DNA from 3 places in the Bradyrhizobium sp. USDA 3311 genome. Region 1 is predicted to be linked to each of the others. Evidence: riboswitches for the same ligand, from Rfam matches in the RefSeq annotation. Region 1 holds a riboswitch; each other region holds the start of a gene.

The links. A riboswitch is a leader RNA that binds a small molecule or an ion and turns the genes downstream of it on or off. The one in region 1 is predicted to bind S-adenosylmethionine.
Region 2: linked by a shared signal. The riboswitch ahead of ACVWW6_RS04700 (O-succinylhomoserine sulfhydrylase) and the one ahead of ACVWW6_RS17245 (metallophosphoesterase family protein) in region 1 are both predicted to bind S-adenosylmethionine.
Region 3: linked by a shared signal. The riboswitch ahead of metX (homoserine O-acetyltransferase MetX) and the one ahead of ACVWW6_RS17245 (metallophosphoesterase family protein) in region 1 are both predicted to bind S-adenosylmethionine.

Annotation. Positions count from the first base shown of each region.
Region 1 is NZ_JBSSFI010000001.1:3,625,394-3,635,318, forward strand. Features, by position in the region: gene ACVWW6_RS17235 (MFS transporter) at 1-1,280, shown strand, start outside; gene ACVWW6_RS17240 (carboxylesterase/lipase family protein) at 1,298-2,806, shown strand; SAM riboswitch at 2,830-2,908, shown strand; gene ACVWW6_RS17245 (metallophosphoesterase family protein) at 2,955-3,701, shown strand; gene ACVWW6_RS17250 (hypothetical protein) at 3,782-3,940, shown strand; gene ACVWW6_RS17255 (aspartate/glutamate racemase family protein) at 3,986-4,714, opposite strand; gene ACVWW6_RS17260 (transporter substrate-binding domain-containing protein) at 4,930-5,766, opposite strand; gene ACVWW6_RS17265 (NAD(P)-dependent oxidoreductase) at 5,879-6,796, shown strand; gene ACVWW6_RS17270 (thiamine pyrophosphate-binding protein) at 6,944-8,605, shown strand; gene ACVWW6_RS17275 (NAD(P)/FAD-dependent oxidoreductase) at 8,609-9,874, shown strand; gene ACVWW6_RS17280 (aspartate/glutamate racemase family protein) at 9,884-9,925, shown strand, end outside.
Region 2 is NZ_JBSSFI010000001.1:955,885-965,809, reverse strand. Features, by position in the region: gene ACVWW6_RS04715 (OpgC domain-containing protein) at 1-934, shown strand, start outside; gene ACVWW6_RS04710 (SGNH/GDSL hydrolase family protein) at 934-1,713, shown strand; gene ACVWW6_RS04705 (SGNH/GDSL hydrolase family protein) at 1,726-2,718, shown strand; gene ACVWW6_RS04700 (O-succinylhomoserine sulfhydrylase) at 2,846-4,033, opposite strand; SAM riboswitch at 4,108-4,187, opposite strand; gene ACVWW6_RS04695 (2'-deoxycytidine 5'-triphosphate deaminase) at 4,268-5,404, shown strand; gene ACVWW6_RS04690 (hypothetical protein) at 5,597-6,649, shown strand; gene ACVWW6_RS04685 (MATE family efflux transporter) at 6,997-8,442, shown strand; gene ACVWW6_RS04680 (hypothetical protein) at 8,439-8,939, opposite strand; gene ACVWW6_RS04675 (SRPBCC family protein) at 9,053-9,454, opposite strand; gene ACVWW6_RS04670 (VOC family protein) at 9,579-9,925, opposite strand, start outside.
Region 3 is NZ_JBSSFI010000001.1:3,040,293-3,050,217, reverse strand. Features, by position in the region: partial or broken gene clpB (ATP-dependent chaperone ClpB) at 1-2,169, opposite strand, end outside; gene ACVWW6_RS14445 (MOSC domain-containing protein) at 2,409-3,197, shown strand; gene ACVWW6_RS14440 (NlpC/P60 family protein) at 3,311-4,096, opposite strand; gene ACVWW6_RS14435 (alpha/beta fold hydrolase) at 4,312-5,175, shown strand; gene metW (methionine biosynthesis protein MetW) at 5,232-5,894, opposite strand; gene metX (homoserine O-acetyltransferase MetX) at 5,896-7,098, opposite strand; SAM riboswitch at 7,190-7,269, opposite strand; gene ACVWW6_RS14420 (chorismate mutase) at 7,473-8,321, shown strand; gene hisC (histidinol-phosphate transaminase) at 8,354-9,451, shown strand; gene ACVWW6_RS14410 (prephenate/arogenate dehydrogenase family protein) at 9,448-9,925, shown strand, end outside.

The DNA.
Region 1 (9,925 bases):
AGCTGCCGAAGCGCGCCGCGCTGGTCAGCTTCGTCGGCAGCATGCTCGAATACTACGACTTCTTCATCTACGGCACCGCGGCCGCGCTGATCTTTCCAAAAGTGTTCTTCGCCAATGTCGATCCCTCGACCGGGACACTGCTCGCGCTCCTCAGCTTCGGCATCGGCTACATCGCGCGGCCGGTCGGCGCCGTCATCCTTGGCCATTTCGGCGACCGCATTGGTCGCAAGACGGTGCTGCTGTTCACACTGGTACTGATGGGTGGCTCGACGCTTGCGATCGGCCTGTTGCCGGATGCCAACGCGATCGGCAATGCCGCGCCCGTCATCCTGACGCTGCTTCGCCTGTTACAGGGCCTCTCGGCCGCCGGCGAGCAGAGCGGGGCGAACTCGCTGACGCTGGAGCATTCGGCCAACTCCAACCGCGCCTTCTTCACGAGCTGGACCCTGAGCGGCACCCAGGCCGGTGCGATCCTGGCGACGCTGGTATTCATTCCGGTATCGAGCCTGCCGGAGGACCAGCTTCTGAACTGGGGCTGGCGCGTTCCGTTCCTGCTTTCCGCTCTGGTGCTGCTGGTCGCCTACCTGGTGCGGCGGACCATGCCGGAAACGCCCGTGTTCGAAGACATCAAGGACAAGGCGCAGGTTGCGCGCTTCCCCGTCGTCGCCCTACTGCGCGACTACTGGCCCGACGTGCTGCGCGTCATCGTCTGCGCGCTGATCGCGACCGTGAGCACGATGACCGCCGTGTTCGCGCTCGGCTATGCCACCAGCAAGTTCGGCGTGGCGCGCCCGACCATGCTGTGGGCCGGCGTGCTCGGCAACGTCACGGCGCTGCTCACCCAGCCGCTCTGGGCCCTGCTCGCCGACAAGATCGGCCGCAAGCCGGTGTTCATCGGCGGCGTGCTCGGCTGCGCGGTGCTGCTGTTCCCGTACTTCATGCTGGTGACGTCAGGCAACACGATCGCGATCTTCGCCGCCGCGATGATCCTGTCCGGCATCGTCTACGCCGCGCCGAACGCGATCTGGCCGTCGTTCTACGCCGAGATGTTCGAGGCGCGCGTGCGCTATTCCGGCACCGCGATCGGCACGCAGCTCGGCTTTCTCGTCGCCGGCTTCACGCCGCTGGTGAGCGCGAGCCTGGTCGGGGAGGGGCCGAACGGCTGGGTCCCCGTCGCGATCTTCGTCGCCTGCTGCTGCGTGATCTCGGCAGCCGCTGCGGCGACGGCGCGCGAAACCCACACCGTCGACATCGCCGATCTCGGCAAGCGGCGCGCTTGAGTGAAGACGAGGCACGCATGCTGACCAGCGCAGTTCAGACCACGAGTGGCCCCGTCGTCGGCACCACGCAGGCCGGTATGCGTGCCTTCAAGGGCGTGCCGTTCGCAACCGCGCCGCGCTTTGCCAAGGCAATGCCGCCGAAAGCGTGGACGGAGCCGCTCCGCTGCACGGGCTACGGCGCTTACGCGCCGCAGCCGGGCCATCTCGATCATGCGGACGAGGCTGCCTGTCTCAGCCTGAACATCTGGACGCCGGCAGAGGCCGATCGGCCGCTGCCGGTGCTGGTCTTCATCCATGGCGGCGCCTTCGTCACCGGCGGCGGCGCCGACTATGACGGCGCATTCCTCGCCGCGCACGGTCCGGCGGTGATCGTCACCATCAACTACCGGCTCGGCCCGCTCGGATTCCTGCAATTGCATCGCCTTGGGCTCGGCGAGGCCAACAACCTCGCGATCTCGGATTCGCTCGCCGCCCTCGACTGGGTGCGCGCCAATATCGCGGATTTCGGCGGCGATCCTGACGCGATCACGCTGTCCGGCCAGTCGGCCGGCGCCTCGATGGTGATCGCGCTCGCAACCCTGCCGCAGGCCAGAGGCAAGTTCATTCGCGCCCTCGCGCTCAGCGCGCCCGGGCGGAACATCATGAGCGCCGATCATGCCGACGACGTTGCACGCCGCGTGCTTGCCGAGCTCGAATTAGCGTACGACCCAACCGCGATTGCCTCTTTGCCACTGCCAAAGCTCTTCGCGGCGGTGGAGCGCGTCAGTCGCGGGCTTGCGGACGAGACCGAACAAGGCACCGTGTTCGGCCCGGTGCTCGACGGAATCGTGATTCCGCGCGAGCCGCGGGACGTCTTCGCCGAAGGAACCTTGCGCGACATTCCGCTCTGGCTCGGCTCCTGCCGCGACGAGATGGTGATGTTCCTGAAGAGCACGCCGCCGGCCGCGATGATCCGCACCACCGAACGACAAGTGCGCGCCGCAGTCGGCGATGCCGGCTGGCAACGTCTGCTGGCGTATTACCGCGCCACAGCGCGCGTCGACGAGGATCCGTACGAGGCGCTGCTGTCCGACGCGTTCTGGCATCGCCCCATGGCAGATCTTGCGCGGCTTCATGCCGCGGCTGGCGGCGCGGTGTGGCTGAGCCGGTTCGACCATCGCCCGGCGCTGGAGCCGTTCCTGTCGCAGGGGCCGACCCACGGTGCCGACAATGCCTGCCTCTGGGCGCACCCGCCGGATTTCATCGACCGCCCGATCCTGAAGCGCAAGGGCGGGCCGATGACGCCCGAGGATATCGAGGTCGCCGCGCGGTTTCAGGCAAGCGTGCTGCGCTTCGTCACATCCGGCGCGCCCGACATCGCGGAAGCCTGGCCGCGGTTCGAGCCGGCCAAGGAGCCGCTCGCAATCTTCGGCCAGCCGTTCCACATTGTGCCTCTCAATGAAGGCGTGCGCTCCCGCCTGTGGGCGGAGCTGTCGGCCCAACGCGGCGCGCCGCAGGCTCCGGCCGCGCGAGCGAAGATCGGTTGATCGCAGCACCTTGGTCATGTAAGCGTTCGTCCAGCGCCGATTTGATCCTCAGCTTGCGGGCGCTTCTAAAAATGCAGCTAAAGAGACCCGCTATCCTGCATCGTCCCGCATTGGGTGAATCGTCGGCCATCTCGAATGGAGAGGCCAAGTGAAATTTGCTGCCATCGCGGATGTGCACGGAAATCGTCCGGCGCTCGAAGCCGTCCTTGCGGACATTGCTGCGCTCGGCATCAACGAGGTCGTGAACCTGGGCGACCATGTTAGCGGTCCGCTCGAAGCGGCCCGAACGGCTGACCTGCTGATGGAGCGAGGCTTTCCGTCCATCAAGGGCGATCAGGACCGCATTCTCGTGGAGCTGTGGCAGGCCGGCACATCGGCGCGCAGCGATTTCCGAGAGCTCGAACGCAAGCATTTCGAGTGGATGGCAAGCATGCCGTCCACGCTCATGTATAGGGGGCGGGCGTTCCTGTGCCATGGATCGCCAGGGAATGATGCTGCGTTCTGGCTCGACCACATCGCGGGCGACGGCTGCCCGCGTCCGAGCCGGATTGATTCTATTGAGGCCGGCGCCGAGGGGATCGACGCCGAGATCATCCTGTGCGCACACACGCACATTCCGCGCGTGGTGCGTCTGAAGGATGGCCGGCTGGTCGTCAATCCCGGCAGCGTTGGATTGCCCGGTTACGACGGGAAGATGCCCGTTCCCTACGTGGTCGAGGTCGGCACCCCTCATGCGTGTTACGCAATTCTGGAGCATGCCAACAGAGGCTGGTCCGCGACGCTCCGCTACGTGGCCTACGACACCACGGCCATGGCAGCATTGGCGCGGGCCAGGGGAATGCTCACCTGGGCGAGCGCGATTGCAACGGGCTGGGTGCAGCGGGATCACCTGTAATCTGCTTCACACGCGAATGCGCCGAGTAACGCTAGATGAAGTGAGGCCTCGCTTCCGCGCGGCCCGCTTCGGAGCTGGCGATGATTGCTGCACTGGCAAGAGCAATATCCCGCGCGACGGGAACCAATGTCGATGTCGAGACTCTGAAAGTCGTCGTCATCTTCTCGGGAGCGGGCCTGCTGCTCTCACTCGTTGCTGCAATGATCTACGGACAGGCTGTCAACGCCGCCTTATTTTAGGCTCGTGCGCGTTCATCGCGCGCCTCGCCGCCTGTCCCGGCTGGTTCAGCGCAGGAACGGCACGGGATGGGCCGCGCGATGGAAGAAGTTGATCAGGGTGTTGATGTCGAACACCGGCAGACCCGACACCTCGGCGACGTCCCGCGAGAATGGGCACATGTTGGTGCACTCGAACAGGATCGCGCCGGGATTTTTGCAGGACGCCATGAAGGCTTCCGTCATCTCGATCATCTCGGCGCGCAGCACGTCAGTGTCCAGCTCTTCGCGGCCGAGAATGTAGGTTGCGGGAAACTGCGCATCGGGCTTCATGCCCTGGATTTGAACGAGAATGTCGTCCGGCGACCAGCCGACGCCGCGGAAGTGCCCTTCGTTCATGTGGTGGCCGCGTTCGGTGAAGATGCCGATGACCTTGCCGGGCGGCAGCATGGCGTGGATCAGCGGCGCCTGGATCAGGCTCGAGGTGAAGACCGGGATGTTCACGGCAGCCGCGAGCTGCTTCTGGAACGGCGCGAGGAAGCCGCAACTCGTCGTTATCGCTTTGACGCCGTCGGCTTCCAATTCGCGGGCCGCGGCGATGAACGGCTCGAGCAGGGTCGGATCGGGCTGGTCGCCCATGATCCTTGTGGCGTGCGCGCCGCGCACGATCTTGTAGCGCACCGGGAAGTCGTAGGAGAGCGCGTTGCCGATGTCGCCGCGCGGGCGCGGGAAGCGGGTATCGAGCATCAGAATGCCGATCGTCTCGCCGTAATTCGTGAAGCCGCCGCGGAGTTTCATGGTTCGTCCCACCGATTCGGGATGGTCGTGGCCGGCAGTCTAATGCGTTTCGTGAAACCGGCTGAGGAGGGACTTCCGCCGTTCGCTGCGCGGCTGGCGGATCATCTCCTCTGGCGTACCGATCCCGGCCATGACGCCATCATTCATGAAGCCGACGCGGGCTCCGGTACGGCTTGAGCACCGCGAATCCCCAGACATACATCGCGGATTGGCGCTCAGAACTGCACTTCGCCGGGAATGTCGTCCGCGCCGAGACCTACGGCTTCAAAACCCTTCAACATCCATTCGCGGGTCTGGCCCAGCGAGCGGTTGTAGTCGGCCCAGGCGCTGAGGAAGTCCTTGTAGCGCCGGTCGCTTTCGGCGCGGATGCCCATGTTGGTCGGCAGCGTGAGCAGCGGACGTGGCACCGCGAGCTCACCGAGCGTCGGGTTCTTCTTCAAGGTCGCGACCGAAAGCACCGCCAGCGAAATGTTGCAGTCCGCGCGTCCGGTTGCGACGGCGAGGATCGCCTCGTTGCGCTCCTTGAAGCCGAGGATCGTCGCCTTCGGGCAATAGCGGCGCGCGATCGTCTCGTGGGTCGAGCCGATGTCGACGGCGATCTTGACCTCGGGCTTGTTCAGCTCGGCCCAGGTTTGCGGCTTGGCAAAACCCTTTTTGGTGATGGCGGTGAAGGAGTGCACCAGGATGGGCGTGGAAAAGTCGATGACCAGCGAGCGCTCCGGTGTCGGGTTCACGGCGAAGGCAAGGTCGATCTTCTCGGCCTGGAGATCCAGGATCTGGTTGCCCCAGGTCGATTCCAGCGTCTCGACCTTGGCACCGAGCTTGCCGGCGATGTCGTTCGCCATGTCGATGCAGGCGCCCGACCATTGATTGGTGGTGAGGTCCTTGTGGAAGTAAGGATCCTGGCCGGCGATGACGGCGATCCGCAGCACGCCGCTCTTCTTGATCCGTTCGAGCGTCGAGCCCGGCGCGGTGTCGGCCTTGGCCGAACCGGTTGCGGCGATCGCGGCTCCGGCGAGGGCGACAGTGGTGAGTGCATCCCTGCGATTCATGGCAGTCTCCTGGGCAGTCGCTTCTGGACATTCGAACCCGGCGTCTGGACTATTTCTGTATTCAGATTAAAATGCAATACGGTATTTTAAACTGGACAGGAAAGACAGGCCCGTGCGCGCTCTCTTCGTCGATGCCAATGACACCCTTGCCGCGGTGACCGAGAAACTGCTGCGCGGGGACAGCCTTCCGGTCGGCATCAACCGCAACCCCGCGATCACTCCCGACGACCTGCCACGCCTTCTTGACGGTGTGGAGATCATGATCGTCGACCATACCGCGGTGCCGACGGCGATTGCCGCGAAATGTCCTGCCTTGAAGCACGTCGTCTTCCTCGGCACCGGCGCGCGCAGCTACATGAATCCGGAGGAGCTGGGCCAGCGCGGCATCTCGGTTCACACCATCAAGGGCTATGGCGACACCGCCGTCGCCGAATGCGCGATCGCCCTGATGTGGGCCTCTGCAAAGAGCTTCGGAGAGATGGATCGCGGCATGCGCGAGGGCAATTGGCTGCGTCGCGATGCGCTGCAGCTCACCGGCAAGACGCTCGGCCTGATCGGCTTCGGCGGCATCGCGGCGGAAGCCGCGCGCATGGCGCTTGGCTGCGGCATGAAGGTGATCGCCTGGAACAGATCGCCGAAGACGCATCCGGGCGTCGAATTCGTCCCGCTGGAGAAGCTCCTCGCGGACAGCCACGTCGTCTCGCTGCATCTGCTCCTCAACGACGAGACCAAGGGTTTCCTGTCGCGCGAGCGCATCAGGATGATGCGCCCGGGCAGCATCCTGATCAACACCGCGCGCGGCGCCGTGGTCGACGAGGAGGCGATGTGCGATGCGCTGCGTTCGGGCCACATCGCCCATGCCGGCCTCGACGTCTTCACCGTCGAGCCGCTGCCCCCGGGCCATCCGCTGACCAAACTGCCGAACGTGACGCTCTCGGCGCATTCGGCGTTCCGCACGCCGGAGGCGAGCGATAACCTGATCGGCGCGGCGCTGGATCATTGCCGCCGCATCATCGCGAATGGGCGGTAGTGCAAACAGCAGGGGCGGGCATGACGCCTGCGCAGGGAGCGGGAAGCCTTTCGATCTTGCGCCTCCTGTTGGCCTGTCCTACGCCACCCGCGAACGACATTTTCGCGAGGCGCCCGAGCGCGTCGCCAAAGCCTGCAGGGAGCTGTCATGACCATTCGTAACACCCGCACCGGGGGCCAGATCCTGATCGATCAGCTCGTCGCCCAAGGCGTCGAGCGCGTCACCTGCGTGCCGGGCGAGAGCTATCTGGCGGCGCTGGACGCGCTGCATGACAGCCCGATCGACGTGATGATCTGCCGCGCCGAGGGCGGCGCTGCGATGATGGCGGAGGCCTATGGCAAGCTCACGGGGCGTCCGGGCGTCTGCTTCGTCACCCGCGGCCCCGGCGCGACCAATGCCAGCCACGGCGTCCACATCGCGATGCAGGATTCGACGCCGATGATCCTGTTCGTCGGCCAGGTCGATACCGGCATGCGCGAACGCGAGGCATTCCAGGAGCTCGACTACAAGGCGGTGTTCGGCACCATGGCGAAATGGGCGGTCGAGATCGATCGTCCCGACCGCATTCCGGAACTGGTCGCGCGCGCCTTCCGGGTCGCGATGCAGGGCCGTCCGGGGCCCGTGGTGATCTCGCTGCCGGAGAACATGCTGACCGAGACCGCCGCTGTCGCAGATGCCATGCGTATCGAGCCGGCGGTGAGCTGGCCCGCGCCCGCGGACATTGAGCGTGTCAGCGCCATGCTCGCGAGCGCCAAGGCGCCGCTCGTCATTCTTGGCGGCTCGCGCTGGACCGATGAGGCGACCAGGAGCATCGCGCGCTTTGCCGAGCGGTTCGACCTGCCGGTGGCAACCTCGTTCCGCCGGGCCTCGCTGATCGACGCCGACCATTCGCATTATGCCGGCGATCTCGGCATCGGGCCGAGCCCGGGCCTGAAGGCGCGCATCGACGGCGCCGATGTCGTTCTGCTCATCGGCGGCCGCATGTCGGAGATGCCGTCCTCGTCCTACACGCTGCTCGACATTCCGACCCCGCAGCAGAAGCTGATCCACGTTCATCCGGGCTCCGAGGAGCTTGGCCGCGTCTATCAGCCGGCGCTCGCGATCCAGGCGACGCCCGCCGCGTTCGCCGCGGCCGTCGAGACGCTGAAGCCCTCCGGGGCGGTTGCCTGGAAGGGCGAGGCGGCCAAGGCGCATGCCGATTACCTCGCCTGGACCGAGAAGGCGCGCGAGCTGCCGGGCACGTTCCAGTACGGCCAGGTCATGACCTGGCTGCGCGACCGGCTGCCGAAGGACGCGATCGTCTGCAACGGCGCCGGCAACTATGCCGGCTGGATCCATCGCCATCACCGCTTCCACAGTTTTGCCTCCCAGCTCGCCCCGACCTCGGGCTCGATGGGGTACGGCGTGCCGGCGGCGGTGCTGGCGAAACGGCAATATCCGGATCGCACTGTCGTCGCCTTTGCCGGCGACGGCTGCTTCCTGATGAACGGGCAGGAGTTTGCGACCGCCGTGCAGTACGACGCGCCGCTGGTCGTCATCGTCGTCGACAATTCGCAATACGGCACCATCCGCATGCACCAGGAGCGCGACTATCCCGGCCGCGTCGTCGGCACTCAGCTCAAGAACCCGGACTTTGCGATGTACGCCAAGGCGTTCGGCGGTCACGGCGAGCGCGTCGAGCGCACCGAGGAGTTCGCGCCGGCGTTCGAGCGCGCGCTGGCTTCGGGCAAGCCGTCGATCCTCCACTGCATCATCGATCCGCGCGCGATCTCGGTCGGCAAGGATTTTGTGCCGTCGGTGAAGGCGTAAGCGATGTCCGAAGGCCGCCACGTCGCCATCATCGGAGCCGGCGCGGTCGGTGTGATCAGCGCCATCGAGGCGCTGCGCGAGGGCCATCGCGTCACGCTGATCGATCCCGGCGAGCCCGGTGGCGAACAGGCGGCGAGCTACGGCAACGCCGGCTGGCTCTCCTCGCATTCGGTGATTCCGCCGGCCGAACCTGGCATCTGGAAGAAGGTGCCGTTCTATCTGATGGACCCGCTCGGCCCGCTCGCGATCCGCTGGTCGTATTTGCCGAAGGCGCTGCCCTGGCTGATCAAGTACCTGCTCTCGGGCTGGACCGAGGCGCGCGTGGAAAAGACCGCCTTCGCGCTCCGCGATCTCCTGAAGGACGCGCCGCTGCTGCACCGGAAGCTCGCGGAAGAAGCCGGTGTCCCCGAATTGGTCGAGCGCAACGGCGTGATGCATGTCTTCCCGTCGCGCGGCAACTTTGACCACGATCTCGGCTGGCGGCTGCGCAAGCGTGTCGGGGTCGAGTGGCTGGAGCTCAATGCCGACGAGATGCGTCAGCGCGAGCCGGACCTGCATCCGCGCTACAGCTTTGGCGTGGTGGTGGAAGAAGCCGGCCGCTGCCGCGATCCCGGCGCTTACGTTGCAGCACTGGCCAATCACGCGTTGGCAAGCGGCGCCAAGCTCGTGCGCGCCAAGGCGACGGGGCTGAAGCTTTCCGGCAACAAGCTCGTCGCTGTCGTCACCGAGACTGGTGAGATTGCTTGCGATGCTGCGGTGGTCGCCGCCGGCGCCAGATCGAAGCAGCTCACCGCGTCCGTGGGCGATTCATTGCCGCTCGAGACCGAGCGCGGCTATCACGTCATGATCGAGAACCCGGAATCCGGTCCGCGCAGCTCGATGATGGCGTCCGACGCGAAAATGGTCGTGAACTGGACCAACAAGGGCCTGCGCGCCGCCGGCACCGTCGAGATCGCCGGCCTCGAGGCCGCGCCGAACTGGAAGCGCGCCGAGATCTTGCGCGACCATCTCTTCAGCATGTTCCCGAAACTTCCGAGGGACATTCCGGCCTCGCGCATCAAGACTTGGTTCGGTCATCGTCCGAGCATGCCGGACGGACTGCCCTGCATCGGCCACGCGCGCGCCTCGCGTGACATCGTCTATGCCTTCGGCCATGGCCATGTCGGCCTGGTCGGCTCGGCCCGCACCGGGCGTCTCGTCGCCCAGCTTCTGAGCGGCAAGCAGCCCGAGATTCCGCTCGCGCCGTTTTCGCCCACTCGCTTCCTCTGAGGTCGCACCATGACCACTCCTGCCAACTCATCCTCCCGCATCGCCCGTGGC
Region 2 (9,925 bases), 2.7 Mb from region 1:
GCGCATCATGCGCCGGGTCTGGCAGATCTATGTCGCCCACGTCTTCCTGTTCACGATCTTCCTCGCCGAGATCTCCTACGTCGCGACCAGCTTCGAGAACCCGCTCTACACTGAAGAGATGGGCATCATGGACTTTCTCAAGCAGCCCGACGTCACCATCGTGCAGGCGCTGCTGTTGCGCTTCCGTCCCGTCAACATGGACGTGCTGCCGCTCTACATCGTGCTGATGCTGGCGCTGCCTTTGATCCTGTGGTCGATGAAGTGGAAGCCCGATGTCACGCTCGGCCTCTCGGTCGTGCTCTACGCGGTCACCTGGGAATACGACCTCTACTTCTCCGCCTATCCGAACGGCTTCTGGGCGTTCAATCCGCTGGCCTGGCAATTGCTGTTCGTCTTCGGTGCATGGTGTGCGCTTGGAGGTGCGCGGCGCATGTCGCGTATTCTGGCTTCACCGGTGACGATGTGGATCGCGATCGCCTATATCGTCGCGGCGTTCTACGTGACGCTGACCTGGTATGTGCCGCAGCTCTCGCATCTGATGCCGAAGCGGCTCGAGCAGTGGATGTATCCGATCGACAAGACCGACCTCGACGTGCTGCGCTTCACGCATTTCCTGGCACTGGCAGCGCTCACCGTGCGCTTCCTGCCGCGCGACTGGCCGGGCCTGAAATCGCCCTGGCTGCGGCCGCTGATCCTGTGCGGCTCGCATTCCCTGGAGATCTTCTGCCTCGGCGTCTTCCTGGCCTTCGCCGGTCATTTCATCCTGGCCGAGGTCTCCGGCGGCGCCGTCATGCATGCGGTGATTAGTCTCTCCGGAATCCTGATCATGTGGGGCGTGGCCTGGGTGATTTCGTGGTACAAGCGCGTAGCTGACAAGAGCGGTGCGAAAACCAAGAACGCCGTCGGCAACGCCGATCTGGCGGGAGGGGGCTGATGAAGGCGAAGGTTCTCCTGAGCCTGATCCTGCTATGCGGTGGCCTCGCCGCGCCGTCGGCGCGCGCGGAGGATGCTGCGCCGCCCGCTCCGGCCGCGCCCGCAGCCTGCGAATTGCCGTCCTATCTGCTCACCAGCGAAAGCCAGCTTCCCAAGGTCGCCGACGCCATCAAGGCCGGCAAACCGCTCGAAATCCTGGTCATCGGCAGCCGTTCGACCACGATTCCGGCCTCCGAGGACGCTTCCTATCCGGCACGCATGCAGGCCATTTTGAAGGACAAGCTGTCGCCATCGGAAGTTGTGCACGTCTCCGTAGAAATACAGAGCAAGAAGACGGCAGAGGAGGCGGCCGCCAGCTTCGTTAAGCTGATGGAAGCAAAAAGGCCTACTTTGGTCATCTGGCAGACCGGGACCGTGGATGCTATCCGAGCAATCGATCCCGACGATTTTCGCGGTGCGGTGACCGGAGGGGTTTCCGCATTGCAAAATGCAGGGGCTGACGTCGTGTTGATGAACTTGCAGTACAGCCCGCGTACCGAAACCATGATCTCGGTGCCGCCCTATCTCGACAATATGCGGGTGGTGGCACAGGAGCACGACATCCCGCTGTTCGACCGTTTCGCGATCATGCGGCAGTGGAATGATCAGGGTCAGTTCGACCTGTTCAGCCCGTCCCGCGGGCCTGAGCTCGCGAAACAGGTCCACGATTGCCTTGGCCGGGCGTTGGCACAGTTCGTGATCGACGCAGCCCATCTGGGGCCGGCCCAGCAGCAAAATTGAGGTCTAGTGTTAATGAGTTCTATCCGCCCTTTTTGCCTGACGTCATGGCTGGCTGCACCCGTGGCGGCGGCGCTGCTGTTGCTGACTCCTGTTTCGCAGTCGCGCGCGCAGGCGCAGGCTGCGCAGGCAACGCCCGCGCCCGCGCAGGCCGCTAATCCCGCTCCGGCATCGCCCTCCCAGACCACCGTCGCCGCGACGTCTCCCGAACAGCGCGGCATCACCGCGCGCGCCATCGACAAGGTGAAGCAGGTCGCGAAATCCGCCGGTGACGTCTTCAACCGCGTCCCCTGCCTGCCGCCGAAGGGCGGCGCGAAGGCGATGGGCTCGCTGCCGCATGTCGCGGGCAAGCTCGTCGCCGGCAAGCCTGTCGTGATCGTCGCGTTCGGCTCGTCGTCGACCGCCGGCTACGGCGCAAGCTCACCCGATTTCAACTATCCGAACCGTCTTGCGGCGCAGCTGCGCCGGCAATATCCGACCGCGGACATCACCGTCATCAATGCCGGCGTCGGCGGCGAGGACGCGCCCGAGATGATGAAGCGCCTCCAGAAGGAGGTGATCGACGTGCATCCGGACATGGTGATCTGGCAGGTCGGCACCAACGCCGTGCTGCGCAATCTCGATCCCGGCGACACCGCCAAGATGGTCGAGGACGGCATCGCCCGCATCCAGGCCGCCGGCGGCGCCGATATCGTGCTGGTCGATCCGCAATATTCGCCGGCCGTCAACCAGCGCAAGGAGAGTGCCGGCAAGATGGTGAAGCTGCTCGGCAAGGTCGCCGAACTCCGTCACGTCGGCATCTTCCCGCGCTTCGAGGTGATGCGCGACTGGCACGAGAATCAATCGATCCCGGTCGAGAGCTTCGTGATCGCCGACGGCCTGCATATGAACGATTGGGGCTATGCCTGCTTCGCCCAGCTCCTCGGCGACGACATCATCCGCTCCGTCGGCCAGATCAAGCTCGGGGTCAACGTGCCCGGGGACGTGCGGGCGTACCGGCCGATGTAGTTCGGCTGCGTAGCCGTAGAGTGGGCAAAGGCGCGCTCTTCGCGCGCCGTGCCCACCATCTATCGCCAGCTCGGTGGTGAATGGTGGGCACGCTTCGCTTTGCCCACCCTACGAGAGCTCGATCGCCTCACGCCTTCTCCAGCGCCGCCGTCAGGTCCTCGATCAGATCGTCCGCATGCTCCAGCCCCGCGGAGAAGCGGATGAAGCCCTCGCTGATGCCGAGCGCGGCGCGGTCTTCCGGCTTCAGGCGCTGATGCGTCGTGGTTGCCGGATGGGTGACGAGGCTCTTGGCGTCGCCGAGATTGTTCGAGATCTTCGCAAGCTTGAGCTCGTTGAGCACGCGGAACGCGGCCGCCTTGCCGCCCTTGACCTCGAAGCCGACCAGCGTCGAGCCGCCGCGCATCTGCTTCTTCACGAGCGCTGCCTGCGGATGATCGGCGCGGCCGGGATAGATCAATCGCGAGATCTTCGGATGGCCGGCCAGCACTTCCGCAACGCGTGCCGCGGTGTCGGTCTGCGCGCGCACGCGCACGGCCAGCGTCTCCAGGCCCTTGAGCAAGACCCAGGCGTTGAACGGCGAGATCGACGGCCCGGTCTGGCGCATGAAATTGTGGAGGTGCTCGGCGATGAAGGCTTCCGAGGACAGGATGATGCCGCCGAGGCAGCGGCCCTGGCCGTCGATGTGCTTGGTCGCGGAATAGACCACGACGTCGGCGCCGAGCGCGAGCGGGCTCTGCCAGATCGGCGTCGCGAACACGTTGTCGACGACGAGCCGCGCGCCGCCCTTGTGCGCGATCTCGGCGATGCCGGGGATGTCGAGCACGTCGAGCGTCGGGTTGGTCGGGCTCTCCAGGAAGAACGTCTTGGTGTTCGGCCGCAAGGCCCGCTGCCACTGGTCGAGATCGAGGCCGTCGACCAGCGTGGTTTCGATGCCGTAGCGCGGCAACAGATCCTGAATGACGTAGAGGCACGAGCCGAACAGCGCGCGGGAGGCGACCACGTGGTCGCCGGCCTTCAGCGGCGCCAGGATCGCCGTCGTCACCGCGGCCATGCCGGTCGCCGCCGAACGCGCCGCTTCGGCGCCTTCGAGCTCGATCATGCGGCGCTCGAACATCGAGATGGTCGGGTTCGAATAACGCGAATAGATGAAGCCGGGATCCTCGCCCTTGAACCGCGCCTCGCACTCCTCGGCGCTGTTGTAGACGTAGCCCTGGGTCAGGAACAGCGCCTCCGACGTCTCGCCGAATTGCGAGCGCAGGGTGCCGGAATGGACCAAGCGGGTTTCGGGACGGTAAGTGGCAGGCGACTTCGACATAGGTACCTCCGACATGACCGTCTCGTCGAAAACGGTCACAAAACAACCGGCCTGGATATATCCACGGGCCGGGATCACAGAGGTCCCCGGCCTGTTTAGCGACTTATTTAACGTGGCTGCAAGCCGGCCGGCTCAAATCACCACGGGATAAGTGATGCTCATATTCCGCAATGGCCTTTCCGTCAAGGCGTCCATCGGATAGCCGTAAAAGGCTAGTATTTCCCGCACGTCCGGATGCGTTTGACCCCTGACGAGGACCCCCGGTTGAGCTTCACGATCGCCGCCGACGCCAATGGTATCCTGCCCGACCGCATGATCGCGGCGATGGCGGAGGCGGGCCTCATCCTGCCCGCATACGATTTCGTCGAAAGCCAGATCCAGCCGGCGAGCCTCGATTTGCGCCTCGGTGACATCGCCTATCGCGTCCGCGCCAGCTTCCTGCCTGGTCCCGGCGCCACGGTGGCCGAGCGCATCGACGAATTGAAGCTGCACGAGTTCAGCCTTGCCGACGGCGCGGTGCTGGAAACCAACTGCGTCTACATCGTGCCGCTGCTGGAAAGCCTCGCGCTGCCGCCGGAGATCGTCGCGGCTGCGAACCCCAAGAGCTCCACCGGCCGCCTCGACGTCTTCACCCGCGTGATCGCCGACGGCACCCGCCGCTTTGACATGATCGGCGCCGGCTATCACGGCCCGCTCTATGCCGAGATCAGCCCGAAGACATTTCCGGTGCTGGTGCGCGAGGGCTCGCGCCTGTCGCAGGTGCGCTTCCGCACCGGTGACGCCATCCTCAATGCCGACGAGCTCGATGCGCTGCATGCGTCCGAGCGCCTCGTCGACATCGACGATGCCGATCTGGCCGGCGGCGTCGCCGTCTCCGTCGATCTCTCCGGCGAGAAGGCGAGCGGCTTCGTCGGCTACCGTGCCAAGCGCCACACCGGCGTCGTCGATGTCGATCGCCGCTCCGGCTATTCCGTCGAGGACTTCTGGGAGCCGATCTCGGCCCGGCCCGACGGCAGCCTGATCCTCGATCCCGGCGAGTTCTACATCCTCGCCTCGAAAGAGGCCGTGCAGGTGCCACCCGACTTTGCAGCCGAGATGGTGCCCTTTGATCCGCTGGTCGGCGAATTCCGCGTGCACTATGCCGGCTTCTTCGATCCCGGCTTCGGCTATGCCGGTGCCGGCGGGTTGGGATCGCGCGCCGTGCTGGAGGTGCGCTCGCGCGAGGTGCCGTTCATCCTCGAGCACGGCCAGATCGTCGGCCGCCTCGTCTACGAGAAGATGCTCGCCCGCCCCGACGCGATGTACGGCCAGCGCATCGGCTCGAACTACCAGGCGCAGGGCTTGAAGCTCTCGAAACATTTTCGGGTGTAGCGACATCTCCAACTGTCATGCCCCGGCTCGACCGGGGCATCCAGTACGCCGCGGCGTCTCGATTCAATCATAACTGTCTCTGGAATACTGGATCGCCCGGTCTTCGCCGGGCGATGACACCGAGTCTGTGGCTGGTTGCGCCGCCCCAGCCGCGATGACACACTCCCGTAAAACAACAAGCCGGGAGCGAACATGACCGCCGCAGCTGACTCCGCGCAGGAAGCCCAATGGAAGCGCTGGCGCGCGGTCGCCGATCTCTATCACGCCTATTTCACCGGCCTTATCCTCACCGTCGTCACGCGGCGCGGCACCGCGGATGCCGCGGAGTTCGTCTTCCGCGTGTTCCGCCGTCAGCAGCAGGAGCGCTTCCTGCCGGGGCTGGAAAAGCTCGGGCTCAGCCATCTGCCGCCGGCGGTCGCGGCTGCGCAATATCACTACCTCTCCAACTGGATCGGCGGCGTGCATGTCGAATACATGTATGAGAGCGACGTCAAGGCCTGGATCCGCTATCCGCCGCCGCGCTGGATCTGGAAGGGCACCGCGATCTGCGGCGTGCCGGGCGAAGTCTCACGCGCGATGCTGCGCGGCTGGCACGCCAATAACGGGGTTGCGCTCGGAGATCTTCGCCTCGGCTTCGTCTGCACCAAGCAGAGCGTCGACGGCCAGGACGGGCTCGAAGGCTATTATCATCAATACGACCATCCGCTCGAACTCGACCAGCGCCTGGTGTTCGCGCGGCATCTGGAAGCGCCGCCGTTCGATGCGAAGACCGCGCCGGCGCTGCCGGTCGCGAGCTGGCCGAAACCGCGGCTTGAAAAAGCCTATCGCAACTATGCGATGGAATATGTCCGCACCGCCGCGCCCGTGATGGTGCAGCTGTTCGGCCCGGAGGACGCCGGTTATCTGCTGCATCTCACCGGCAAGCTGATCGGGATGCAGTATTTCGACGAGGCCGCGGCCGCACTCGCGACGAGCCGCGGCGGCGCGAGGGAATTCGCATCGTTCCTGAACGCGCTGTTCGCTGCCCAGGACGACAATGCTGAGATGACGCAGTCCGAAGGCACCTTCGAAATCCGCCAGCAGAGCTGGAAGCTGATGGACGACGTCGCTGATTGTCACCGCGCCTGCGCCAAGGTGCTGGAGGGATTGTTCGAGGGATTGGCTGCCGGCTGCGGCCGGCATATCGGCATCCGCATGCGCCCGGCCGCAGGCGGCCGTCCGCCGCTGGTCTGGTCGATTGGGTGACGAGAACGGCGCGGCCACTTCGCCTCTCCCCGCGTGCGGGGAGAGGCCGGATTGCATCGAAGATGCAATCCGGGTGAGGGGGACTCTCCGCGAGTCCAACTCGCATCGTTTTCGCGGACGCGGCCCCTCACCCCAACCCTCTCCCCGTAAGAACGGGGAGAGGGAGACGAGAGACCGCAATTCCACGGGCTGAAATGCGCTGCCGCAGGGCACGCCTGCATCAGGCGCAGGAGGAATCGGCAATTGCCGTGCTAACAAGCCTCTCGCCGCGCCTTCTGCGCGAAGAAATTCATTGGCACACCTAGTCATTGCCGCGCCGAAAATGGCGCTCGTGCCCGGGAGAGGACATGTCCGACATCGCCGAAATCCCGGTCGATGAACAAGAGCGCCCGCTGCCGCCGCCTCCGCGGCCGGTGAGGAGCGCGCTGATGGACGGACCGATCCTGCGCACGCTGCTCGGGCTTGCCTGGCCGAACGTGATCGCGCTCTCGGCCGGCACCTGCACGGTGATCGCGGAGACCTCCTATATCGGCCGGCTCGGCGTCGAGGCGCTGGCCGCGATGGCGCTGGTGTTCCCGACCGTGATCCTGACCATGACGATGTCCGGCGGAGCGATGGGCGGTGCGGTGGCCTCCGCCATCGCACGCGCGCTCGGCGCCGGCGATCGCGAGCGCGCCGGCACGCTCGCCGCGCATGCGCTCTTGATCGGCATCACGTTCGGCCTCGTCTTCATGCTGGGCATGCTGATTTTCGGGCCCAAGGTGCTCGAGATGCTCGGCGGCCGCGGCGATGTGCTGACGCACGCGATCGCCTACACGCAGGTGTTTTTCGGCGGCGCCGTGCTGCCCTGGTTGCTCAACACGATGGCGGGCGTGCTGCGCGGCACCGGCAATATGAGGCTGCCCTCGTTCCTGATCCTCAACTCCGCGGCCTGGCAGATCGTGCTCGGCGGCACGCTGGGTCTCGGACTCGGACCGGTGCCGCAGTTCGGCATGCGCGGCGTCGCGGCCGGCGCGCTGATCGCCTATTGCATGAACATCGGCGTCATGGGCTGGTACCTGTTCTCAGGCCGCGCGCGCGTCGTCCCGAAGCTGCGCGGCCTGCGCATCCAATGGGCCATGTTCTTCGACATCCTGAAGGTCGGCGCCATCGCCTGCTTCTCGCCGCTGCAATCGGTGCTGACGATCTCGATCTTCACCCACATGCTGGCGAAGTTCGGTACCGCGATCCTCGCCGGCTACGGCATCGGTGCGCGGCTCGAATTCCTGCTGACCTCGATCGCGTTCTCGTTCGGCATCGCCTCGGTGCCGATGGTCGGCATGGCCGTCGGCGCCGGCCGCATCGCGCGCGCCCGGCGCATTGCCTGGATCGCGGGTGCGAGCGCATTCGTCGCCGTCGGTGCGCCGGCGTGCCTGGTCGCGCTCTTCCCCGATCTCTGGGTCAACATCTTTACCGACAGCGCGACCGTCCGCGCGGCCAGTCACCAATATCTGTCGACGGTGGCGCCGTTCTACGCCTTCATCGGGCTCGCCTCGACGATGTATTTCTCCTCGCAGGGCGCGGCCAAGGTGATCGGCCCGGTGCTGGCGCAGACCGCGCGGCTGATCTACATCTCGGCGACCGGCTGGTGGCTGTCGACACATGAGGCGACCGCGCAGAGCTTCTTCTGGCTGGCCGCGAGCTCGATGGTCGTGCTCGGCCTGCTGTCGTGCTCCAGCGTGGTGCTGACGCGCTGGGGACCGCGCAAGAGCAAGCCCGCGATCAGGCCGGCTCTCTCAGGCGTCGCGGATTAGCGATGCCTGTGGCGGCGATGGCCGCCACCGCCGCCGACATTGGCGAGCCGCATCAGCTGCGGGATCATCGCCATCATGTCGCCGCCACTGGTGCCGCCGAGCATGCCCATGATGTCGCCGCCGCCCATGCCCGTTGGCATATAGCCGCCTCCGCCCATCGGGCTGTAGCCGCCATAATTGGACGCACCAAAGCCGCCGCCGAGATTGCTGCCGCCGAGGCCACCGCCGCCCATCATGCCGCCGAAGCCGCCGCCACCATTCTCCATCATGCGGCTCATCATCGGGCCCATGGTCTGCATCAGCATGGCGAAGCGGCGCTTGCCCATCTTCGCCTTCATCATCTCCAGCATCGGCGCCATCTGGGTCATCATGTCCTCGCCGCCGGCGCCTCCGCCGCCACCGAAGCCCGCGAGCTGCGCCTCCGCCGGCGTGCTCGCGACCGAGAACAGCAGCAGCACGGCGGCTGCCTGGCAGATCACCCTGTCCGCACCTCTCATGGCATGCTCCTCGCGTGCGTGGCTTCGCCGGGAGAGCGGAGCCAACCGGACGCACGCGGCCATGGTTACGGCCGAGGAGGCGAGGGCTCTGTGAGAAAAGTCACAGAGGTCAGTCAGGCGGCCGCGGCTGGAAACGCCTTGTGCATGGCGGCGACGGCTTCCTTCGTCTGCCCCTGGACATACGGCGCAAGCTCGTTCGGCAGCATGTCGATGATCCAGACCAGGCGGCACCGCGCATCGCCCTCGGCGATCACCTGCACCGAGGCGCTGTAGTGCTTCAGCCGCTCGTTGTTGATGGCATAGACGAGGCGCTGCCGCGCATCATTGCAATCGACCATCACCTCGCGCGCGACGGAGCCGTTGGCGAAGGTGACGATGCGTGCATCGCCATCGAGCGTGCAGGCCGTGACGAAGCCCGGCACCAGCCGCTGATGCAGCGCGCCGAAATCGCGCACCGCGTCCCAGACCTCGCGCGCAGGGGCGTTGAGGGGAATGTCGTTGTGGATGGAGGCCATGAAGGTGTCCTTGGTTGAAGGGGTCGTAGGGTGGGCAAAGGCGCGCTCTTCGCGCGCCGTGCCTACCATTCATCGGCACCGTCGCACGTGGCACCCTACGAATGCTCGTGCGTGGGGCGCTTGCTCACACGCAAACCGCCTCGACATTGTTGCCGTCCGGATCGATCAGAAACGCCGCATAATAGGTCGGGCTGTAGTCCTTGCGCGGGCCCGCGCCGCCATTGTCGCGTCCGCCGCTCTTGAGCCCCTCGCTGTGGAACGCCTTGACCGCGTCATGATTCCCGGCGCGAAACGCGATATGCGCGCCGTCGGCCTTCCGCCCCTTGTTCAGGTGCAGCCACAGCGCCGGCGCGCCCTTCGGCCCGAAGCCGGCATAGCCGTCGCCGCTCGAGCACAGGACGTAGCCGAGCGGCGCCAGCACCGCGGTGTAGAAGCGCGTGGCGGCATCGAGATCGGCTACGCGAAGTCCGA
Region 3 (9,925 bases), 590 kb from region 1:
CGAACCGAGGTTCGAGGTCATGATGATCAGCGTGTTGCGGAAATCGACGGTGCGGCCCTGGCCATCGGTCAGGCGGCCGTCGTCGAGCACCTGCAGCAGAACGTTGAAGACGTCAGGATGCGCCTTCTCGATCTCGTCGAACAGCACGACCTGATAGGGCCGTCGCCGCACCGCTTCGGTGAGCGCGCCGCCCTCGTCATAGCCGACATAGCCCGGAGGCGCGCCGATCAGCCGCGAGACCGAATGCTTCTCCATGTACTCGGACATGTCGAGGCGGACCATCGCGGTCTCGTCGTTGAACAGGTACTCCGCGAGCGCCTTGGTCAGCTCGGTCTTGCCGACGCCGGTGGGGCCTAAGAACATGAACGAGCCCATCGGCCGGTTCGGATCCTGGAGACCCGCGCGGGAGCGGCGCACGGCGGTTGCGACCGCATGGACGGCTTCGGCCTGGCCGACGACGCGCTTGCCGAGGGAGTCCTCCATCTTCAGGAGCTTGTCCTTCTCGCCCTCCAGCATCTTGTCGACGGGCACGCCGGTCCAGCGCGAGACCACCTGCGCGATGTGGTTGGCGGTGACCGCCTCCTCCATCATCTCGCCGGAGTTCTCCTTGGCCTCGATGTCCGCAAGCTGCCGTTCGAGCTCGGGGATCCGGCCATAGGCTAGCTCGCCGGCACGCTGGAATTCGCCGCGCCGCTGCGCATTGGCGAGCTCGACACGCAAACCGTCGAGCTCGGCCTTGAGCTTCTGCGCATCGGAGAGCTTGTTCTTCTCCGCGCTCCAGCGCGCCGTCAACGACGCGGATTTTTCCTCGAGCTCGACGAGTTCCTTTTCAAGCGTCTGCAGGCGGCTCTTCGAACCGGCATCGCTCTCCTTCTTCAATGCTTCCTGTTCGATCTTCAGCCGGATGATTTCCCGATCCATCGAATCGAGCTCTTCCGGCTTGGAATCGACCTGCATCTTCAGGCGCGCGGCGGCCTCGTCCATGAGGTCGATCGCCTTGTCGGGCAGGAAGCGGTCGGTGATGTAGCGGTTGGACAACGTCGCGGAGGCAACAAGCGCGGAATCGGTGATCCGCACGCCATGGTGCTGCTCGTACTTGTCCTTCAGGCCGCGCAGGATCGAGATGGTGTCCTCGACCGAGGGCTCGCTGACGAAGATCGGCTGGAAGCGCCGCGCCAGCGCCGCGTCCTTCTCGACATGCTTCTGGTACTCGTCGAGCGTGGTCGCGCCGATGCAGTGCAGCTCGCCGCGGGCGAGCGCCGGCTTCAGCAGGTTCGATGCGTCCATCGCGCCGTCGCCCTTGCCTGCCCCAATCAGCGTGTGCATCTCGTCGATGAACAGGATGAAGGTGCCCTCGCTCCCGGTCACTTCCTGGAGCACGGCCTTCAGCCGTTCCTCGAACTCGCCGCGGTATTTCGCGCCGGCGATCAGTGCGCCCAAGTCGAGCGAGAGCAGCTTCTTGTCCTTCAGGCTCTCCGGCACGTCGCCATTGACGATGCGCAGCGCGAGGCCCTCGGCGATGGCGGTCTTGCCGACGCCGGGCTCGCCGATCAGGACGGGATTGTTCTTGGTCCGGCGCGAGAGCACCTGGATGGTGCGGCGGATCTCCTCGTCGCGGCCGATGACCGGGTCGAGCTTGCCGTCGCGCGCGGCCTGGGTCAGGTCGCGGGCATATTTCTTCAGCGCGTCATAGGCGTTCTCGGCGGTCGCCGAGTCGGCCGTGCGGCCCTTGCGCAGGGCCTCGATCGCCGCGTTGAGGTTTTGCGGGGTGACACCACCCTTGCCGAGGATCGCGCCGGCCTCGCTGGTCTTCTCCAGCGTGAGGCCAAGCAGCAGCCGCTCGACGGTGACAAAACTGTCGCCGGCCTTCTCGCCGGCCTTTTCGGCGGCATCGAAGGTGCGTGCGAGCTCTGGCGCCAGATAGATCTGCCCGGCGCCGCCGCCGGAGACCTTCGGCACCTTGTTCAGGGCGTCCTCGGTCGCCTTCAAAATTGCGCGGGAATTGCCGCCGGCACGATCGATCAGACCGGCAGCGAGCCCCTCATTGTCGTCCAGCAGCACTTTCAGAACGTGCAGGGTCGAAAACTGCTGGTGCCCCTCGCGCACCGCAAGCGACTGCGCGGACTGGATGAAGCCCCTGGAGCGTTCGGTATACTTCTCGATGTTCATCTTTTCTTTCCCTCGGCCTGCCCATGGAGCCCTCTAAGGCACTCCAAACGGCATCTTCATTGGGTTTCCGATTACCGCATTGACGTTTCTCAACCGGTAACGGTCGTTATTTACCGACGCTGCCGCCGGCCTGAGGCAGATGTGGGAAGCGGGCTGCGGGAGCGAAAGAGGCGTCTTCACAATTTCGTGCGCGCATCGGCCCGCTTGGCGCGGCGTGGCCGAATCCCCTAAGTAGCGCCATGACAGCCAGCCAGACCGCCGAGATTACCGGCCTCTACCGCTATCCCATCAAGGGCCTCACCCCGGAACCCCTGCCCCGCGTTGCCTTGCGGGTCGGCGAGACCCTGCCCGCCGACCGTCGCTACGCCATCGAGAACGGCCCGAGCGGGTTCGATCCCGAGGCGCCGGCCTGGAAGCCGAAAATCCAGTTTCTGATGCTGGCGCGCAATGAGCGGCTGGCTTCGCTCGACAGCCGGTTCGAGGACGCGACCAACCGCCTGACCATCCGCAAGGACGGCCAGATCGTCGCCAGCGGCGATCTGGAGACCGCCGCCGGGCGCGCCGCCATCGAGCGCTATTTCACCGAGAACTTCCAGCCGGAGTTGAAGGGCCCGCCAAAAGTCCTGTCGGGCCGCGACCACAGCTTTTCCGACGTCGCCCGCAAGGTCGTCTCCATCATCAATCTGGACAGCGTCAGCGCGATCGAGACCATGCTCGGCGGCGCCGCCGTGCATCCCCTGCGCTTCCGCGCCAATCTCTACGTGAAGGGCTGGCCGGCATGGTCCGAGCTCGACCTCGTCGGCCAGACGCTCGCGATCGGTCAGGCCCGGTTGCAAGTGGTCAAGCGCATCGTCCGTTGCCCGGCCACCAACGTGGACCCGGTGACCGCAAAGCGCGATCTCGAGATTCCGCCGACGCTCTCGCGGCATCTCGGACATATGGACTGCGGCATCTATGCCGAGGTGATCGCCGGCGGCGAGATCGGCGTGGGGGATGCGGTCGCGGTGGAAGAGCCGAAGCTGGTGTGAGCTGAGCTGCCGTAGGGTGGGCCAAGCGAAGCGTGCCCACCAGCTTTATCTCTGCGGAGCGAGATGGTGGGCACGGCGCTAACGCGCCTTTGCCCACCCTACGCTCCCTCACCTCAGTTCGGCATCACATACGCATAGATGCGGCCGCGCGAGACCGGCGCCTCGCGGACGCGGTTGCCGTTGTTGCCGGAGATCATGATCGGATTTCCCTGCGCGTCGACGCCGGTGATGATGCCAACGTGGCCGCCCCGGCCGCCGCGCGACATCACCGCGATGGCACCGACCTGCGGGCCGGAGACACGCGTGCCGTAACGCGCGAACGAATTCGCCATGTCCGAGCCGGTGCCCCGGTGGCCGGTCTTCTCAAGCACCATGTTCATGAAGCGCGCGCACCACAGGCTGCCACGCCCGGTCGGGTTGCCGCCGAGATAGCGGCGCGCCTCGGACACGAGGCCCGATCCGCCGCCGAAGCCGCTGCTCATACCCATGTTGCCGGCGTTGCCATTGTCGCCAGCGCTGCTCTTGTTGACAGCGTGGCTCATGTTACGGGCGCGGCTCACTTTGCCGGCGCGGCTCACGTTTCCACCGATGCCCATTTCACCGCCGCCCAGATAGCGCGTGTAACCCATGCCGCCGCTATTGGCGTTCGGATCGTAGCTGGCCTGCGTGTCCATGAAGCCGCCGGCCTGCAACTGCGCCGCGCTGCGCTCGAAGCGCGAACTGCGGGCCTGGTGCCGGTAATGATGATATCTGCTGGCGTGATGCGCGTAAGCGTGCCGCTCTGCGCTATGACGATGCGGCCGTGCCGAGGCCGGAGACGAGAACGCGGCGACCGCCGCGAAGAACAGCGCCAGCGCGACAACACAACGCGACAGGCGAGACGCAAACAACTCGAACATTAGTCATCCTTCGTTGACACCCCCACTTCCCAGCCGGCCCGTGCGCGGCCGACATCCCTCGGGCCGTTAAGCCGCCCCATGTGGCGAGAAAAAGACACCGTGCCGGTGAATAGCTGGGTTGATTTTGTGTCGGTGCCGGCCTGACGCTGCCGCATTGCGGACAACAGCATTAACTGCGATCCTTCACATGCGGCTAGAAGAGAGGGAAACGGTTAATGCCCCACGCCACGACCAGGGACGACGTCCGCATCTATTTCGAGGAAGCGGGCCAGGGAACGCCGATTATTTTCCTGCACGAATTCGCGGCCGACTACACCAATTGGGAGCCGCAGATGCGCTACTTCTCGCGCGGCCACCGCTGCATCACCTATTCGGCGCGCGGCTACACGCCGTCGGACGTGCCTGAGGGCGAGGTCTACACCTACACGCATTTCTATACCGACGCGCTCGCGGTGCTCGATCATCTCAGGATCGACCGCGCGCATCTCGTCGGGCTCTCGATGGGCGCTTATTCGTCGCTTCAAATCGGACTGAACGCGCCGCAGCGGGCGCTGTCGATGACGCTAGCCGGCGTCGGCTCCGGTTCGGAGATCGAGAATCTCGACGCCTGGCGCAAGCAATGCCGCGCCAATGCCGAGCAATTCGAGACGCTCGGCTCCACGGAGGTGGCGAAAGTCACGCGCGAGGCGCCGAGCCGGATTCCCTTCCTGGTGAAGGACCCGCGCGGCCACGCCGATTTCTACGCCGCGCTGGCGCGGCACGATGCCAGGGGATCGGCGCGCACGATGCGCGGCTTCCAGGGCGGCCGTCCCTCGATCTACACCATGACGGACGCGATCAGGGGCGTCGCGACGCCGGCGCTGATCATCTGTGGCGACGAGGATGACCCTTGCGTCGGGCCGAGCCTGTTCCTGAAGAAGCATCTTCCGGCCGCGGGCCTCGCGATGTTTCCGAAGTCGGGGCACGTGCTCAATCTCGAGGAGCCCGCGCTGTTCAACGAGACCGTGGAGCGGTTCGTCACGCTGGTGGAAGCAGGTCGATGGCCGGCGCGCGATCCGAGGTCGGTGGCGGCGCAATAGTTTACCCTGTCATTCCGGGGCGCTCGAAGAGCGAACCCGGAATGACGCCTACGGCGTCACTTCCCCTGCCCGCGCGTGAGCAGAAACACGCCCTGCTCGCCGAACATATTCCACACCCACCAGGGCAGGTTCAGCGGCACCGGGCGGCCATAGAGATCGAGCGCCACCGAGCGTTCCATCTTGACGTTGATCTCGTCGCAGAGCTCGACGAAATCCTTGATGGTGCAGAAGTGGATGTTGGCGGTGTCGTACCAGGTCGCCGGCAGGTTCTCGGTGCGCGGCATGTGGCCGCCGATCAGGAGCTGGAGCCGCATCTTCCAGAAGCCGAAGTTCGGGAACGAGACGATGGCGCGGCGGCCGATGCGCAGGAGATTTTCCAGCACCACACGCGGCTGCCGCGTCGCCTGGAGCGTCTGCGACAGGATCACGTAGTCGAAGGCATCATCGGGATAGTTCACGAGGTCGGTATCGGCGTCGCCCTGCACCACCGCGAGGCCCTTGGCGACACAGCGGTTGACGCCCTCGCGCGACAATTCGATGCCGCGGCCGTCGATGCCGCGGGTCTCCAGAAGCTGGAGCAGATCACCGTCGCCGCAGCCGACATCGAGCACCTTGGAGCCCGGCTTGACCATCTCGGCGACGAGCAGATGGTCGGCGCGAAAATGACCGGACTGTTCCGCGCTAAGGCCGCCCAGCGGCAGCACTTCCTGCACTGACATCCTAGCCACCCCTGCCGTTGAGTCCGCGCGCCTTGCCGGCCGATTCCAGGAAGGCGCGGGCGATGTCGAAGAATTCGGGCACGTCGAGCAGGAAGGCGTCATGGCCGCGATCGGTCTCGATCTCGGCGAACGATACCCGCGCGCTCGACGCATTCAGCGCATGCACCAACGCGCGCGATTCCGAGGTCGGGAACAGCCAGTCGCTGGTGAAGGAGACCACGCAGAAGCGCGTCTTGATGCCCGCGAACGCCTTCGCCAGCACGCCGCCATGGTCGCCGGCGATGTCGAAATAGTCCATCGCGCGCGTCAGATAGAGATAGGAGTTGGCGTCGAAGCGCTCGACAAAGGACGAGCCTTGGTAGCGCAGATAGGACTCGACCTGGAAGTCGGCGTCGAACGAGAAGGTCGGCAGGTCGCGGTCCTGCATGCGCCGGCCGAACTTGCGATGCAGCGCCGCGTCGGAGAGATAGGTGATGTGCGCCGCCATCCGTGCGACCGCAAGGCCGCGATGCGGATGGATGCCGCGATCGGCGTAGCCGCCATTGTGCCAGTCGGGATCGGCCATCACAGCCTGGCGACCGAGCTCGTGAAAGGCGATGTTCTGCGCCGAGTGCCGCGTCGAGCAGGCAATTGCCAGCGCGGAATACACGCGCTCGGGGTAGGCCGCCGTCCATTGCAGCACCTGCATGCCGCCCATCGAGCCGCCGACCACCGCGAACAGCGTGTCGATGCCGAGCCGGTCGATCAGCATCGCCTGCGCGCGAACCATGTCGGGGATGGTGATGACCGGGAAATCCAGGCCCCACACTTTGCCGGTCGCGGGATTGATCGAGGCCGGCCCGGTCGAGCCCATGCAGCCACCGATCACATTGGCGCAGATGATGAAGTATTGGCTCGGATCGAGCGGACGGCCCGCACCGACGAGGGTTTCCCACCAGCCGGGCTTGCCGGTGACGGGGTGCACATTGGCGACATGCTGGTCGCCGGTCAGCGCATGGCAGATCAGGATCGCGTTGGAGCGATCGGCGTTGAGCTCGCCATAGGTCTGGTAGGCGATCTGGAACGGGGTGAGATCTATGCCGCAGTCGAGCGGCAACGGCTGATCAGCGCCGAACTGCGCGACGAGCGAACTCGGATGATCCACTTCATGCGACCGCTCATCGGCACTGATCGCGGGACTGGATATCGACGTGACGCCAACCATCTGACCATCGACCTCGTTTGCGATCGGACTTCAGACCGCTACTTGCATCAGGCCATAAAAAACCCGGCCTGAACGATAGGTTCGGCCGGGATCGGAAGCGTCCCCGGCCTGTTTAGCGAGTTTTTTAACGTGGCTGCAAGCCGGCCGGCTCAAATGACCACGGAACAGGCAAAACTTAACGGCTTGGACGGTTTTCGTCAAGATACGGTCCTGATTGACCAAATTCGTCCCCGTCGCGTCAGCCGAAAAGGCCCGATTTCCCTTTGCATTTCTCTTTGCTTTCGCCGCTCCGACTGCCTAATCAAGACATCGACCGCGGCGGGTCCGACCTGATGGACCCGCATTGGAACGCCTCTCAACAGCACTTGCCAGATATGTCCCAACGTCCGCCCGCGCCACCATCGTTGCAGGAATTGCGCAAGGAGATCGACGCGATCGACGAGGGCATGCATCGCCTCCTGATGCAGCGCGGCGACATCATCGACCGCCTGATCCAGGTGAAGCAGACCCAGGAGGTGGGCTCGGCGTTCCGGCCTGCGCGCGAGGCCGACATGATGCGGCGGATCGTGGAGCGCCATCGCGGCATCCTGCCGCTCGACACGGTCGAGAGCATCTGGCGCGTCATCATCGCGACGTTCACTTACGTGCAGGCGCCGTTCGCGGTGCATGCCGACATCTCGGTGAGCGAGCCCGCGATGCGCGATTCCGTGCGATTCCATTTCGGCTTCACCGTGCCTTACGTCGCGCATTTCAGCGCGCAGGCCGCGGTCGAGGCGGTCGCGAAATCCAAGGGCGATCTGGCGCTGGTCTCGGCGACTTCCAGCCGCACCCCGTGGTGGCTGGAGCTGGAAGCAGAAGGCGCACCGAAGATCATCGCGCGGCTGCCCTTCGTCGAGCGTGCCGACCATCCGGCCGCGCTGCCCGTGTTCGCGATCTCGCGCGTCGCCGACAGTGCCCTGGTGACGGAGGTGGAGACTTTCAGCGTGCGCGTCTCGGGGTGGAATGCCGAGATCGCGCGGGCGCTGTCGCCGCTCGCCGACATCGTGGCGGTGCCCGATACCGCCTTCGATGGCGCCGCGCTGCTGGTCTCGGTCACGAGCGCGAGCAGCATCGACAAGATCAAGGCTGCCCTGATCGAGGCGGGGGCCTCGGTGCGCTCCACGGCCCTCGTCGGCAGCCACGCGACGCGCTATACGGTGCCCCCGACCGGGTCGAAATCGTAAGTTACGAGCCGCCTGCCATTCCGGAGTTGAAGATGTCCCGCCCCGTGCCGAACCCCGGCATTCTCGATATTGCGCCCTACACGCCCGGCAAGAGCCCGGTGCCGGAGCCGGGCCGCAAGGTGTTCAAGCTCTCGGCCAACGAGACGCCGTTCGGCCCCTCGCCCAGGGCGATCGAGGCCTTCAAGAAGGTGGCTGATCATCTGGAAAACTATCCGGAAGGCACCTCGCGGGTGCTGCGCGAAGCCATCGGCCGCACCTTCGGCCTCGACCCCAACCGCATCATCTGCGGCGCCGGCTCGGACGAGATCCTCAACCTGCTCGCCCACACCTATCTCGGCCAGGGCGACGAGGCGATCTCGACCACGCACGGCTTCCTGGTCTACCCGATCGCCACCATGGCGGTCGGCGCCAGGAACGTCATCGCACAGGAGAAGAACCTCACCTGCGACGTCGACGCCATCCTCAAGGCTGTGACGCCGAAGACGAAGCTGGTGTGGCTCGCCAATCCGAACAACCCGACCGGCACCTATATTCCGTTCGACGAGGTCAAGCGCCTGCGCGCCGGCCTGCCCTCGCACGTGCTGCTGGTGCTGGACGCCGCCTATTGCGACTACGTCTCGCGCAACGATTACGAGATGGGCATCGAGCTCGTCGCCACCACGGAGAACACCGTGGTGACGCACACCTTCTCCAAGATCCACGGCCTCGCCGCGCTGCGCATCGGCTGGATGTTCGGGCCCGAGCACATCATCGACGCGGTCAACCGCATCCGCGGTCCGTTCAACGTGTCGACGCCGGCAATGTACGCCGCGGTCGCCGCGATCGAGGACACCGCGCATCAGGCGATGTCGAAGCAGTTCACCGAGACCTGGCGCAACTGGCTCACCGAGGAGATCGGCAAGCTCGGCCTGAAGGTGACGCCGAGCGTCGCCAATTTCGTGCTGATCCACTTCCCGACCGACAGGGGCAGGACCTCGGACGACGCCGACGCCTTCCTCACCAAGCGAGGCCTCGTGCTGCGGGCATTGAAGAATTACGGCCTGCCGCATTCCCTGCGCATGACCATCGGCACCGAGGAGGCCAACCGCCTCGTCGTGGACGGTTTGCGCGACTTCATGGCCGGCAAATGAGCGTACAGCCGCACTTCCAGCGCATCGCCCTGATCGGCTTCGGCCTGATCGGCGGCTCGATCGCGCGCGCTGCGAAGCTCCAGGGCCTGGCCGGCGAGATCGTCACCACCGCGCGCTCGGAGAAGACGCGCGCGCGGGTGCTCGAGCTCGGCATCGTCGATCAGGTCGTGGCGACCAATGCGGAAGCGGTGAAGGATGCCGATCTCGTCATCCTCTGCATTCCCGTCGGCGCCTGCGGACCGGTGGCGCAGGAGATCGCCGCGCATCTGAAGCCCGGCGCGATCGTCTCCGACGTCGGCTCTGTGAAGGGCGCGATCGTCAGGGACATGGCGCCGCATCTGCCGAAGACCGTTCATTTCGTGCCGGCGCACCCCGTGGCGGGCACCGAGCACTCGGGGCCGGATTCCGGCTTTGCCGAGCTCTTCATCAACCGCTGGTGCATCCTCACCCCGCCGGAAGGCGTCGACGCGTCGG